DNA from 3 places in the Clostridium algidicarnis genome. Region 3 is predicted to be linked to each of the others. Evidence: riboswitches for the same ligand, from Rfam matches in the RefSeq annotation. Region 3 holds a riboswitch; each other region holds the start of a gene.
The links. A riboswitch is a leader RNA that binds a small molecule or an ion and turns the genes downstream of it on or off. The one in region 3 is predicted to bind cobalamin.

Region 1 (4,544 bases), 1.2 Mb from region 3:
ATAAAATCTACAGGAATTAAGATAGCAATATTTTTAATCTTAACATTTATATTTATGGTATCAATGTTATCTTTACGTGGATCTAGACGTGGATCTAGTGATTTTATAACATTAATTTTAGTCATATATATACTGACCTATATAATTTCAGTTATATTATATGTAGTAAAATCTGCAAATTATCTAAATAAGATAGTAGTTGGTAGTTTTAAAATCGCTAATGGAGATTTAAATTATGTTATTGATGAAGGTGGCAAGGGAATTTTAAAAGACCTTTCTCATAATATAAACAATATGAAGAGTGGACTTAAAGAGTCTATTGATAGTGAGGTAAAAAGTGAAAGGATGAAGACAGAACTTATAACTAATGTGTCTCACGATTTAAAGACTCCTCTAACTTCTATAATAACCTATGTAGATTTAATTAAAAATGAGGATTTGACTAAAGAGGAAAGAATGGATTATATAAAGGTTTTAGAAAGAAAGTCTGAAAGGCTGAAAATTCTTATAGAAGATCTTTTTGAAGCATCAAAAGCTGCTAGCGGAGAGGTGGAGCTTAATATAGAAAAGGTAGATATAACATCACTTTTAAAACAAGCTTTAGCAGAATTTGAGGAAAAAATCAAGGAAAGCTCTTTAGATTTTAAGATTAATCTTCCTAAAGAGAAATTATATATAATGGTAGATGGTAAAAAGACCTGGAGGATATTAGAAAATCAAATTAGTAATGCTTTAAAATATTCATTAGAAAATACAAGAGTTTATATTAATATAGAAGATATAGATAATAAAGTAGTTATAACTATAAAAAATATATCAGCTTTTGAAATAGATTTTAATGAAGATGAGATACTAGAAAGATTTAAAAGAGGAGATCAATCTAGAAATACTGAAGGATCTGGACTAGGCCTTGCTATTTCAAATAATTTAACAAAGCTTCAAGGGGGAGATTTTAGAGTTAGCGTAGATGGAGACTTATTTAAAGTGATTATAGAATTTCCCAAGATTTAATATAGTTAAGCTAATCATTATAGAGAGTTATCATTATTAACACTTCCAGATAAATGAACTTAATCTAAAGATAATAATTCACTAGTACTTAAGTATGATTATATTACTAAAAAGAGGAGATAGTTCTCCTCTTTTTGCATTACTTATTTTTACAAATAAGTAATTTTATTAGAACTATTATTTTAGTAGTGACAAAAGATCTTTATTGAAAATTAAAAATATAATTATTATTTGAATAAAGATAATAAAAGGTATGCCATATTTAAACTTAGAGTGTTTGGTTTTGTGTCTAAACTTTTTCATGCCTAAATAAGAACCAATACTGCCTCCCAAAACAGCTATAATAATTAAGGTGCTTTCGCTTATTCGCCACTGAGATTTTTTGGATCTTGATTTATCTATGTACATAGATAAAAATCCTAAGATATTTAAAAGTATAAAGTAAAACAAAATAAGTTTGTAAATAATAATCAGCCCCATATCATAAATTTTTAGTATATCTAATTAATTATATCATTAGTTGAAAGAATATAAAAAGTAAAGTGGAAACCTTTATAATGGCCTGTAGAACCTTAATTTAAATGTTAAAAATACTGTGATAAAGCTAATTTAATAATTAAATCAATAAAAAATATCTTCATTGACACAATATATAGTGTGTGATAAGATTTTATTAACTAGATATTGAATTATATAGGTGGCTACAAACATTGTAGCTTAAAAGGGAATTAGGTTAAAATCCTAAACGGTCTCGCCGCTGTACTGGAGAGAGGTTTGCCATTACCACTGATTTATCGGGAAGGGGCAGATGTTGATGAGCCAAAGTCAGAAGACCTGCCTATATTGTAATCACTGTTTACTCTACGAAGTATAGAGGGGTGAGGTAGTTAAAATCTAAATTTTAGCTATTATCCTTCTGCCTACATTTGCAGAAGGATTTTTTAATTTAATTCTATTGATTTAAACTAGAAAATGTTTTATGATGGAAAAGTTATTGTTTAAAAAAGAAAGCAAAGCTTTTTATGGAAGGAAGTAATGTTTATGATTACAAAGATTAAAAAAAGAGATGGTAGAGAAGTAGCTTTTAATATGGAGAAGATTACGAATGCCATGATTAAGGCCACTAAATCTATAAATGAATATGATTATGATATAGCGTTTGATTTAGCTAAAAAAGTAGCGAATTTACTAGAAGAAGACGAAATAAATATTCCAACTGTTGAGGAGATACAAGATATAGTTGAAAAAGTTCTTATAGAAAATGAATATGCAAAAACTGCCAAAGCTTATATATTGTACAGAGCTGAAAGAACAAGGGTTAGAGAAATGAATACAAGGCTTATGAAGGTATATGAGGATTTAACATTTAAACAAGCAGAAGACAATGACATAAAACGTGAAAATGCTAACATAGATGGAAATACTGCCATGGGGACTATGCTTAAATATGGTTCAGAAGGTGCTAAGGAATTTAATGAGATGTTTGTTTTAAATCCTAAGCATTCAAGAGCTCATAAGGATGGAGATATTCACATACATGACTTAGATTTTTTAACACTTACTACTACTTGTTGTCAGATAGATATTATTAAGTTATTTAAAGATGGATTTAGCACAGGACATGGATACTTAAGAGAACCTAAGGATATTCAAAGTTATTCTGCTTTAGCCTGTATTGCTATTCAATCTAATCAAAATGACCAGCATGGAGGCCAAAGTATTCCAAATTTTGATTATGGGTTAGCTATTGGTGTAAGGAAGACCTATGTGAAATTATATAGAAAAAATATTGTAAATGCTTTAGAACTATTAACAGAAAAAGAAGATATATTAGATTTTACTGAGAATATATTCCAAGAGATTAAAGAAGATTATGATCTTATGCCTTCTCTAGAAAATGATGAAAAATATATAAAAATTGAAAAAGAATATTTATGTAAATATATAGATGATAATAGTATAGTAGAAAAGGTTCAAGAATTTGCTAAAAGAAAGGCAAATAGTGAAACAGATAGATGCACATATCAAGCAATGGAGGCTTTTATACATAATTTAAATACCATGCATAGCCGTGCAGGGGCCCAGGTTCCATTCAGTTCTGTAAACTATGGAACTGATACTTCGGCGGAAGGAAGAATGGTAGTTAAAAATCTTCTTTTAGCTACTGAAAGAGGACTTGGAAATGGTGAGACGCCAATATTCCCTATTCAAATATTTAAAGTTAAGGAAGGGGTAAATTATAATGAAGGTGATCCTAATTATGATTTATTTAAACTTTCTTTTAGAGTTAGTGCAAAAAGGCTATTTCCCAATTATTCATTTATAGATGCTCCTTTTAATCTTAAATATTACAAAGAAGGAAATCCTAATACAGAAATAGCATATATGGGATGTAGAACAAGAGTTATGAGTAATATTAATGATAAGTCAAAAGAAGTAGTTTATGGAAGGGGCAATCTTAGCTTTACAACCATAAATCTTCCAAGAATAGCTTTGAAAAGCAATAAAAATATAGAAAAGTTTTTTGAAGAGCTTGATAAAGAAATGGATATTGTTATAGATCAATTAAAAGAAAGATTTGAGATTCAATCAAAGAAAAAGGTTAAGAATTTTCCTTTTCTTATGGGACAGGGAGTCTGGATAGATTCAGATAAGTTATCCTGGGAAGATGAAGTAGGAGAAGTACTTAAGCATGGAACTTTATCTGCAGGATTTATAGGACTTGGTGAATGCCTTAAAGCATTAACAGGAAGTCATCACGGAGAGTCAAAGGATGCCCAAAAGTTAGGACTTGAAATTATTTCATACATGAGAAATGCTATGGACCTTGCAACAGAAAAATATAAGCTTAATTTTTCTATTATAGGAACTCCTGCTGAAGGTACTGCTGGCCGTTTTGTAAAACTTGATAGAGAAATATATGGATCAATTGAAGGAGTTACGGATAGGGAGTACTATACTAATAGTTTTCATGTTCCAGTTTATTATGAAATAGGAGCATTTAATAAGATAAAAATAGAAGCACCTTATCATGAACTTACAAATGGAGGACATATAACTTATGTAGAGTTAGATGGTGATCCAAGTCAGAATCTTCAAGCCTTTGAAAAGGTAATTAGAACTATGAAAGAGTGTGGTGTAGGATATGGTTCTATAAATCACCCTTTAGATAGAGATCCAGTCTGCGGATATTCAGGTATAATAGGGGAACAGTGCCCGGGATGTGGTAGAAAAGAAGAAGATGTAAAATTCCAACGTATTCGTAGAATAACAGGATATCTTGTAGGTACTTTAGATAGATTTAATGATGCAAAAAAAGCAGAAGAAAGAGATAGAGTTAAGCATTTATAAAGAAATTAACAACTTATTTTATAGGGGGATTCTATATGGATACTAAATTAAGGGTTGCAGGCATAATAAAAGAATCTATTGTAGATGGACCAGGAATAAGACTTGTAGTGTTTGCTCAAGGTTGCCCACATAATTGTGAGGGCTGTCACAATCCACATACTCATTCATTTAATGGAGGAAGT
Region 2 (4,544 bases), 150 kb from region 3:
TTTAATGTAGTGAACAAAGAAGTACTAATAGAGGCACAAAAAAGCCCTGATGAATACAAAAATCTTATAGTACGAGTTGCAGGATACAGTGACTATTTCAATAATCTTGATAAGGTATTACAAAATGAAATAATTGACAGAACTGAACAAACCTTTGCATAGTGTAGCTCTGTTAAAATATAAGGGGATGTAATTATGAAAAAGACAATAGGATTTATAGGATGTGGAAACATGGGACTTGCTATGGTGGGAGGAATTATTAAAAGTAATATAGTTTCTTCAGATAGCATAATAGTTGGAGATTTAAATGAGAAAAGTTTAAACGCAGCTAAAGAAAAGTATAATATTAATACAACTACTGATAATAATGAGGTTGCTAAAATTTCAGATATATTAATATTATCCGTAAAACCAAATTTATACAAGGTGATAATTAATCAAATAAAAGATGTAGTAAAAGAAGATGTAATAATTGTAACTATTGCAGCGGGAAAAGATATTAAGGGCACAGAAGAAACATTTGGGAGAAAGTTAAAGGTAATTAGAGTAATGCCTAATACTCCAGCACTTGTTGGAGAAGGTATGTCTGCAATATGTCCTAATGACATGGTAACTAAAGAAGAATTAGAGTATATGGTTACTATATTTGAAAGCTTTGGGAAAGCAGAAATAGTTGGTGAAAAATTAATGGATGTGGTAACCGCTGTAAGTGGATCAGCGCCAGCTTATGTGTATATGTTTATAGAGGCTATGGCGGATGCTGCAGTATTAGATGGCATGCCAAGGAACCAAGCTTATAAGTTCGCAGCTCAAGCAGTATACGGGTCTGCAAAAATGGTATTAGAAACAGGGATGCATCCAGGAGCTTTAAAAGATATGGTTTGTTCTCCAGGTGGCACAACCATAGAGGCTGTAGCAACTCTTGAAGAAAAGGGACTAAGAACAGCAGTTATTTCAGCTATGAGAAACTGTACTAAAAAGTCTATTGAGATGTCTAATTTAAAATAAGGTATGCATTTATGGAAATAATTAAGATGCTGTTAGAAGTTTAGAATCTTGTTTATATAACTTAAAAAAAACTCCTTTGGGAGTTTTTTTAAAGTCGTTAATATATTGTTAATATATAAAGAGTAAATAGAAGTTAGACCTTATAGCAAGGAGCTAGATTGCTTATATAAAAGTTAACAAGTTTTGAATAAACTATTAAATATATTAAAATAGATATAGAAAATTAAATAAGACTAAATCAACTACGAATTTATAAGATTATATAAGTTAAAAGGGAACCAGGTTAAAATCCTGGACGGTACGGCCACTGTATTTGGGGAGCTACTTCAATGTTATTATAAAGTCACTGGAATTTATTTTTCTGGGAAGGCGGAAGGATGCTATGAACCATAAGTCAGGACATCTAACTAGTTGAAAGTGTAGTAGGGGCCTTCCGATTAAAGGTTTAACACAAGATATTAAGATTTCTATATAAGTTTACTATTATACTATAAGTATATTTATATAGGGTTTGTATATATTAGTTAAACCTTAGCCTTTAAAGCTAAGGTTTTTTATTATTATAGAATAATTTTAATGCACCTATTCACAGTGAAAAGCTAAGTGATAGGTGCATTTTGCTTTTAACTAGGACCTTTTATATAAATAACATAAATTTAGGTAAATGAGTTTATCTAATAAGGAGGTATTAAAAACTGAAATTAAAAAATCGTTTTAATCTTAAACAAAGAAAGGGTGTTAGTATGAAAAGAAATAAATTCCAATCTTTAAGTATCGTTTTAATTTTTTCTATACTTTTAAATATCATATCATATGTTCCGGTTAAAGCTTTGGCAGAAGACAAGGAAGATTTAATAGAAGAAGCTATAGAAACAACAAAAGGTAATATAAAGTCACTTTCAAAGTATGAAGATAATGATACATTAGCCTTAAATTTATTAGGGGAAAATATAGATTCAAATAAAATAAATATTTATGAATATAAGAGTCTTAAAACTTATCCAAAGAATATTATAAATTTAGTTGCAGCAGGTAAGAATCCTGAAGATTATGAAGGCAAAAATTATGTAAAAGAAGTCTTAGATGGACAAACAGAAAGTGGACTTTTTGTAGTAAATAATGAGCAGGAAGATTCATATCCTGAAAATATGGCAAATGCCATTATTGCAATGGACATGACTAAGGCTGAATATAATAAAGTATCAGCAGTTAAGTTATTAATGAGCTTTGCAAAAGAATCTGAAGAAGGTAAGAGTTTTGATGACAATGTTGTAAAAACATCTCTTGCAATAATTGCTTTATCTTCACATAAAGATGTAGAAGGTGTTAATGCGTTAATTGAAGAGTTAAAGGAATATTTAAAAAGTGAACAGCTTTATGATGGTAGTTTTTCAATTAATTCTTTAGCAGATGATGATTCAGATTCAGAAGGAAATGCAGTAGCTACAGCTATGGTAATACATGCCCTTGTAGCACTTGGGGAAAATCCACTAGAGGATGAATGGGTTAAAGATGGTACAAATCTTTTAACAGCTCTATTATCTTTTAAAGAAGAAGACAAGTTTATATTCAATAGTACTTATAGAAAAGTTTCAGAAAATGAAGCCACATCTCTTTCAATACTAGCTTTAAAGAGTATGGAAACGGGCAAGTCAGCATATAAGACAGTAAAGCAAGAACAAAAAGAAGCGAATTCTATAGAGATAGTAGCAGCTAATACTTCTATTAAAGAAGGTAAAACTCTATCTTTAGAAACAAAGATTTTAGATAAAGATAAAGATATAGTACAAGGTAATGAAATTATATGGACTATAGATGATGAAAATATTGCATCCATAGACGAAAAAGGTATATTAAAAGCTAAAATTCACGGAACAACTAATGTTCATGCTTTGATAAAAGGGAATGAAGATATAAGTAGTGATATAAGTATAAGTGTGTATTCTCCTGTAGCAAAATCTATAGAAATATTAAATACTGAAGAATCTATAGAAATTGGAGATAGCATACCTTTAAAATCTATGGTAAAAGACCAGGATGGCGAAGATATTAAAAATGCAAATTTGATTTGGAGTGTGGATAATAAAAAGCTAGCTTCAATTGATAACGATGGATTTTTAAAAGCACGCAAAGAAGGTATTATAACAGTATTTGCACAACTAGATAATGATCAGAATATAAAGATAGCAAAAAGCTTTAATATTAAAAAGCCTAGTTCATTAGAAGACATAAGTGTGGAAGATAAGGCAAAAATAAAAAATGAAATCGAAAATTTAAAGAAGTTTTATGAAATGGAAACTGTAGAATCTATGGTTCCAATTGCCTTAAGTAAGGTTAATGTAGATCAAAAGATATTAGACAAGGTTTATATAAAAATAGGAGAATCTTCGTTGATATATGCTCAAAATATATTGGCATTGGTTGGTTCAGGGAAAGATCCTAAAGCTTATAAAGGGAAAGATTATATAAAATCGCTAGTTAAATCCCAAAGAAAAGAAGTTGGAAAGTTTCAAGGCCAATTCATAATGAATGAAGAATTAGATATTGATGCGCCTGCTATACTAGCATATTCTATAATAGCTTTAGAAACTGCAAAAGCTGATTATGATAAAGAACTTGCTATTAATGCATTAATAGATTTAATACTTAATAATAAAAATACAAGTAATACCTATAGCAATATAGAGTCTAATGGTATGGCCCTTATAGCATTAGCTTCTCACCCTGAAATTAAAGGGGTTGATAATGCTATAAGTACAATTATTACTACAATGAAAGCTTCGCAAAAACCTGACGGAACCTTTGAATCAGGTAATAAATCAAGGGCTTTAGCTATAGTAATTCAGGGCTTAGTTGCGAATAATATAAATCCTCTTTCTAAGGAATGGATTAAAGATAAAAGTATGCTAGATGCACTTTTGAAATTTAAGGCAGCACCAAGAGGTAATAATAAATATGGTGGCTTTGCAAAGTTTGAAGGTGGAGCATATGAAATGGTAGCTACGTCACATGTAATTGGGGCATTAGTTGACCTATATTATGGACAATCAATATTTGAAATAAAAAATGATTCTATGAGTGAAATAAAAGAACCAGCAGTTATATCAGTTGAAGGCGTAAAAGAAGGAAAGATATATACAGAAACTATAAATATAGATATATCAACAGATGAAGGAACCTGGAAGTCTACATTAAATGGAAAAGATTTCTTAGGTGGCGATATAAGTAAGGCAGGGAAATATACGCTGAAAGTTGTAGCAGAACTAGAAGGTGTTAAATCAGAAAAAGAAGTTAGCTTTATAGTAGACATGCCTCCTTATGAAAAGATAAGGGTAAGAGTTGAAGGTAACAAAGAGACTTTATTTAATAATATTGTAGAGTCAAGCATTTCCCAAAGTAATGTTCTTGAAGTCTTAATGAAGGCTGTAGGCAAAGAAAATGTTAATGGAACCGGAAATGGAGAAGGGTACATAGTAACTGGAATACTCGGAGAAAATCAAAGTGAGAATCTTGGGTGGAGTTATTATGTAAAAAGA
Region 3 (4,544 bases):
TCTTTTAAATTATATATTCTCGTCTTTTTCATAGCCCATTCAACTATTTTCTCATCATCCTTACCTATTCTCTTTCCAAATTTCAAATGAGGCTGTCTTCCATAAGATACAAGATTTTCAACGGTTAAATCCGTATTAATATTTCTTATTTGAGGTAATATTGCCATCTCTTGTGCAATCTTTTTAGTATTAAATTTGTATATGTCTTTACCATATAGTTCTACATCACCACTAGTTATCTTTATAAGTCTAGATAAAGCTTTTATAAGTGTAGATTTCCCTGAACCATTAGGACCAACTATTGTTACTATATCTCCCTTTTGAACTTTAAAGTCCAAATTCTTAATAATTGTCTTTTTTCCATAACACACATTAATGTTCTTCGCTTCTAGTGAAATCATTGCTTAGCCTCCTTTGACCTAAGTAAATACAAGAAGAAAGGTGCACCTAATGCTGACATTATTATTCCTACAGGTATTTCAATAGGAGCAAACAATACTCTAGAAATCAAATCACATATGAGCACAATAATAGCTCCTAATAAAATTGCTGCAGGAAATAAAAATCTATAATCAGATCCAATAATTAACCGAGAAATATGTGGTACAATTAAGCCTACAAACCCTAGTAAACCAACTACACTTACTGCACTACCAGCAAGTAATGAGGATAAGATTATAAATATAAATCTTATCATTTCCACACTGACACCTAATCCCGTAGCTACTTCATCCCCTAAAACTAGAATATTAAGCTTGTCCGATAGTATTAAGGAAATTATAACACCTACTATCACATATGGTAATATGCTATGTACATTTGCCCAAGTTACCCCATTAAGCCCTCCCACCATAAAGTTTATAACTCCAGAAACCCTATCAGGAAAAAAGGTTAGTAGAGCATTATTCCCTGCACCTAACAAAGAATTCACTGCAACTCCTGCTAAAATTAATCTATTGGGTACCAATCCATCTTTCCATGCTAGTCCATAAATCAACATAGTTACTACAAATGCTCCTACAAATGCTCCCAAAGGGACTAAGTTGTAATACTCGGGGAATAAGATTAGTATTGTCAATGCTGCAAACCCAGCACCTGAAGATACCCCAATTATACTTGGGCTAGCTAATGAATTTCGCATAACACCTTGAATAATTGTCCCTGATAAAGAAAGCGAAATACCTACTAGTACGGATATAATTGTTCTTGGCAATCGAATATTCCAAATAATATGATAGTGAACTGTTCCATTTTTATCCGTAAGGGCTCGAATTATTTCTTTTGGACTTACTTTTATAGCTCCTATACCAACACTTAGAAATAGACTAATTATAAAGATAACTAACAAGATAACCAAAATAATAAATTTATTTCTATTCTTAATATTCATAAAACCTCCTTATCTAAAATATTTAATGAATATACAGCCCCTAACTTATAAATATAGTGTTATTATTTTTACAAGTATAAATGGAAAATAAAAAAACCATACCAAAACTGGCATGGAAATAAAAGGCGCATTAAATTAGTTATAACAATGCAAATATAGTTAGAAATACTGCGATAGTATTATTAACTATAATCATCTATTTTTGCACACTCTTAAATTCGAAGAGTATTGTACAACTAATATAGGCAGGTTTCCTGACTTATGTCCACACAAAACGCCTTCCCAAATAATTCAGTGGCATATGTTTTGTGTATAGGACAATTACAGTAGCGGCTCTGCGTAGGATTTTCACCTAACTTCCCTTTTAACGTAAATGCACCCATATTTCCAATATTCACATAACTATTATTATAATGTCATACAAATATAAAGTCAATCTAACCAAACAAAGATCAAAGGTTTGAACTTGAAAAGTTTTTAGGAATGTTTTCCGTTGATTTATAATGATTTGTATCAAATCCTTACATCTTACAAAAATTATAGCCAAAAAGAAAGATTTAAGCTATAATTATTATGTATTCATATAAGTTTTTAGGGGAGGATTAATAGTGAAAAAAAGTTTTTTGCCTAATTTGTTTACTTTTGCAAATTTAGGTTTTGGTATCATGTCCTTATTAATGAATTTTAGAGGTGACTATAAATTAGCCTGTATATTCATAATCATTGCAGGTTTAATAGACAGGTATGATGGTACAATAGCTAGAATGCTTGATGTATCTAGTGATCTTGGTAAACAACTAGATTCTTTATCAGATCTTGTATCTTTTGGAGTAGCGCCTTCTATGTTAGCATATAATATGTATAATTTTATTGATTTAGGTATCTTAGGATATGCTATATTAATAATATTCCCAATTTGCGGTGCATATAGACTCGCTAAATTTAATTCTGTAGAGTTTAAAGGATTCTTTTCAGGTATACCTATTACAGCCGCAGGTTGTATTATGGCCCTATTTGGTCTTTTAACTTTAAAAGGTGAAATAAATTTTATTTTACCAACACTTTTAATGTCTATATTATCTTATTTAATGATAAGTAATATAAAAATAAAGAAAATATAATGTAAAAAAGATATTACTACTCTTCTTTAGTGTTAGTAATATCTTTTTTTTGATTTGCCTTTTCTGTTCCCTTTTCATTTCTTTTTTCATCTTTTTCTGTAGCCTTGCCACCACTACCTTTTAAACGAAGTTCCGGAAATCTTACTTTTCCCATCCCCTCATTATTATATTTATACTCATAATTATCATCTATCTCATCTAAAATATACTGTGTATTAATTTTACTTTTCAATACTTGAGATTTAATCCTACAATAATCAAGGTAGCAGTCCTCACAACATTCTAATGTATCAATTATATTTCTAATTAAATCATTTAATTCATCAGCAGTTTTCAAAGCCTCTTTTATTTGCTTCTTTTCTACTAATGCAACTCCATTTAGTTCATGAGCTCCACCCACCATTGCTCTATAGGATGTTACAAGCTTACAAAGTATATCTACCAAGTTATTCATATCTGCATAATGGCTTTCTATTAAAGATCTATTACCCAATATACCACCTGCTTTTTAAATACTCTTATATAAATATATTGCTTAATATTTGCGTTAATTACTTAATCCTTTTTTAATATTAAAATCCCTCTAGAAATCCTAGAGGGATTTTAAATTTATATGCTACTTCATCTGTAAACACTTCTTTTTTATTGTTTCTTTTTAATTGATTTGAATTCCAAAAAAAGTACTCTCTTGATAAATTATTCAAGAGAGTACTTTTTGTTACCTTTAACCTATATTATTCTCCAAGGATTTGTTTCTTAAGTTCTATACCTGTAGGAGTAACTGCAAGACCGCCTAAAGCTGTTTCGCGAAGTTCACAAGGCATACTCTTACCAATTTTATACATGGCTATTACTGTATCATCAAAGGGAATCTTACTTTCTACCCCTGACATTACTAGATCTGCTGCTGCTAAAGCACTTACAGCCCCTGATGCATTTCTTTTTGCACAAGGGACTTCTACAAGTCCCGCAATTGGATCACATACAAGGCCTAATATGTTTTTTATTACAATGGCTCCTGCATGAAGACTCATAGCTGGGCTTCCACCCATCATTTCAACTGTAGCTGCTGCTGCCATAGCTGCTGCTGATCCACATTCTGCTTGGCATCCACCTTCTGCTCCTGAAAGAGTAGCATTTTGAGCAATTATAAGACCTACTGCTGATGCAGCAAATAGACCCATTACCATTTCTTCTTCACTTTTATTTAAAGCTTCTCCAGCAGTTATTATAACGGAGGGAATTATACCACAAGAGCCCGCTGTAGGCGAAGCTACTATCCTACCCATGGATGCATTAACCTCAGAACACGATAATGCTCTTGCCATAGCTTTACCCATAATGTTCCCTGTTAAGGAATTTCCTCTTTTTAGATATTCATTAACCTTAAAAGCATCTCCACCTATAAGTCCACTTACAGACTTTGTTACATGTGTTAATCCGTAAGATGCTGATTCTTCCATTACTTTAAGATTTTTCAACATTTTATTCATCACAGTTTCTCTATCCATTTCTGACTTTTCCATTTCGAATCTTACAGCATATTCACTTAAACTTATGTTTTCTGTGTCACATATTTCTATTAATTCTTTTCCTGTATTTGCAAACATGTTATGCACCTTCCTTTATGGGGTTAATAGCTCTAACGCCTATAACATTTTCTAATGCCTTTATTTTTTCTATTCCACTTTTAGGTATTATATTATCTGTTTCAAATATCATAGTAGCCTCGGATCCTTTTTTACTTCTAAACACACTCATAGATGCTATATTAGTTCCCTCTTCATAAATTAAAGAAGTAACCTTTGAGATTAGACCTAAAACATCAATATGTTTAACTATAAGAGTTGGATATTCACCTGTAAATTCAAGTTTTTCTTCATCTACTTCTAGTATAATTATATTACCCCCACCTATAGATGATCCCATAACTGTAACTAAATTATCATCTTTAAGTTTAATTAAAAATTTAACTGTATTAGGGTGAACATCTCCTAAATCCGCTTCTCTAAAACTTACCTTGATATCCTTTT

Region 1: another riboswitch for cobalamin. It lies ahead of BV55_RS0114485 (anaerobic ribonucleoside triphosphate reductase); the one in region 3 lies ahead of BV55_RS0108885 (FecCD family ABC transporter permease).
Region 2: another riboswitch for cobalamin. It lies ahead of BV55_RS0108330 (Ig-like domain-containing protein); the one in region 3 lies ahead of BV55_RS0108885 (FecCD family ABC transporter permease).

The regions. Positions count from the first base shown of each region.
Region 1 covers NZ_JNLN01000001.1:3,017,343-3,021,886, reverse strand. Annotated here, with positions in the region: gene BV55_RS14975 (HAMP domain-containing sensor histidine kinase) at 1-1,011, shown strand, start outside; gene BV55_RS15460 (DUF1294 domain-containing protein) at 1,189-1,491, opposite strand; cobalamin riboswitch at 1,690-1,867, shown strand; gene BV55_RS0114485 (anaerobic ribonucleoside triphosphate reductase) at 2,053-4,362, shown strand; gene nrdG (anaerobic ribonucleoside-triphosphate reductase activating protein) at 4,398-4,544, shown strand, end outside.
Region 2 covers NZ_JNLN01000001.1:1,707,862-1,712,405, forward strand. Annotated here, with positions in the region: gene hypD (trans-4-hydroxy-L-proline dehydratase) at 1-162, shown strand, start outside; gene proC (pyrroline-5-carboxylate reductase) at 196-1,008, shown strand; cobalamin riboswitch at 1,243-1,429, shown strand; gene BV55_RS0108330 (Ig-like domain-containing protein) at 1,752-4,544, shown strand, end outside.
Region 3 covers NZ_JNLN01000001.1:1,857,299-1,861,842, reverse strand. Annotated here, with positions in the region: gene BV55_RS0108890 (ABC transporter ATP-binding protein) at 1-401, opposite strand, end outside; gene BV55_RS0108885 (FecCD family ABC transporter permease) at 398-1,390, opposite strand; cobalamin riboswitch at 1,618-1,788, opposite strand; gene pssA (CDP-diacylglycerol--serine O-phosphatidyltransferase) at 1,999-2,511, shown strand; gene BV55_RS0108875 (hypothetical protein) at 2,528-3,004, opposite strand; gene sdaAA (L-serine ammonia-lyase, iron-sulfur-dependent, subunit alpha) at 3,246-4,121, opposite strand; gene sdaAB (L-serine ammonia-lyase, iron-sulfur-dependent subunit beta) at 4,123-4,544, opposite strand, start outside.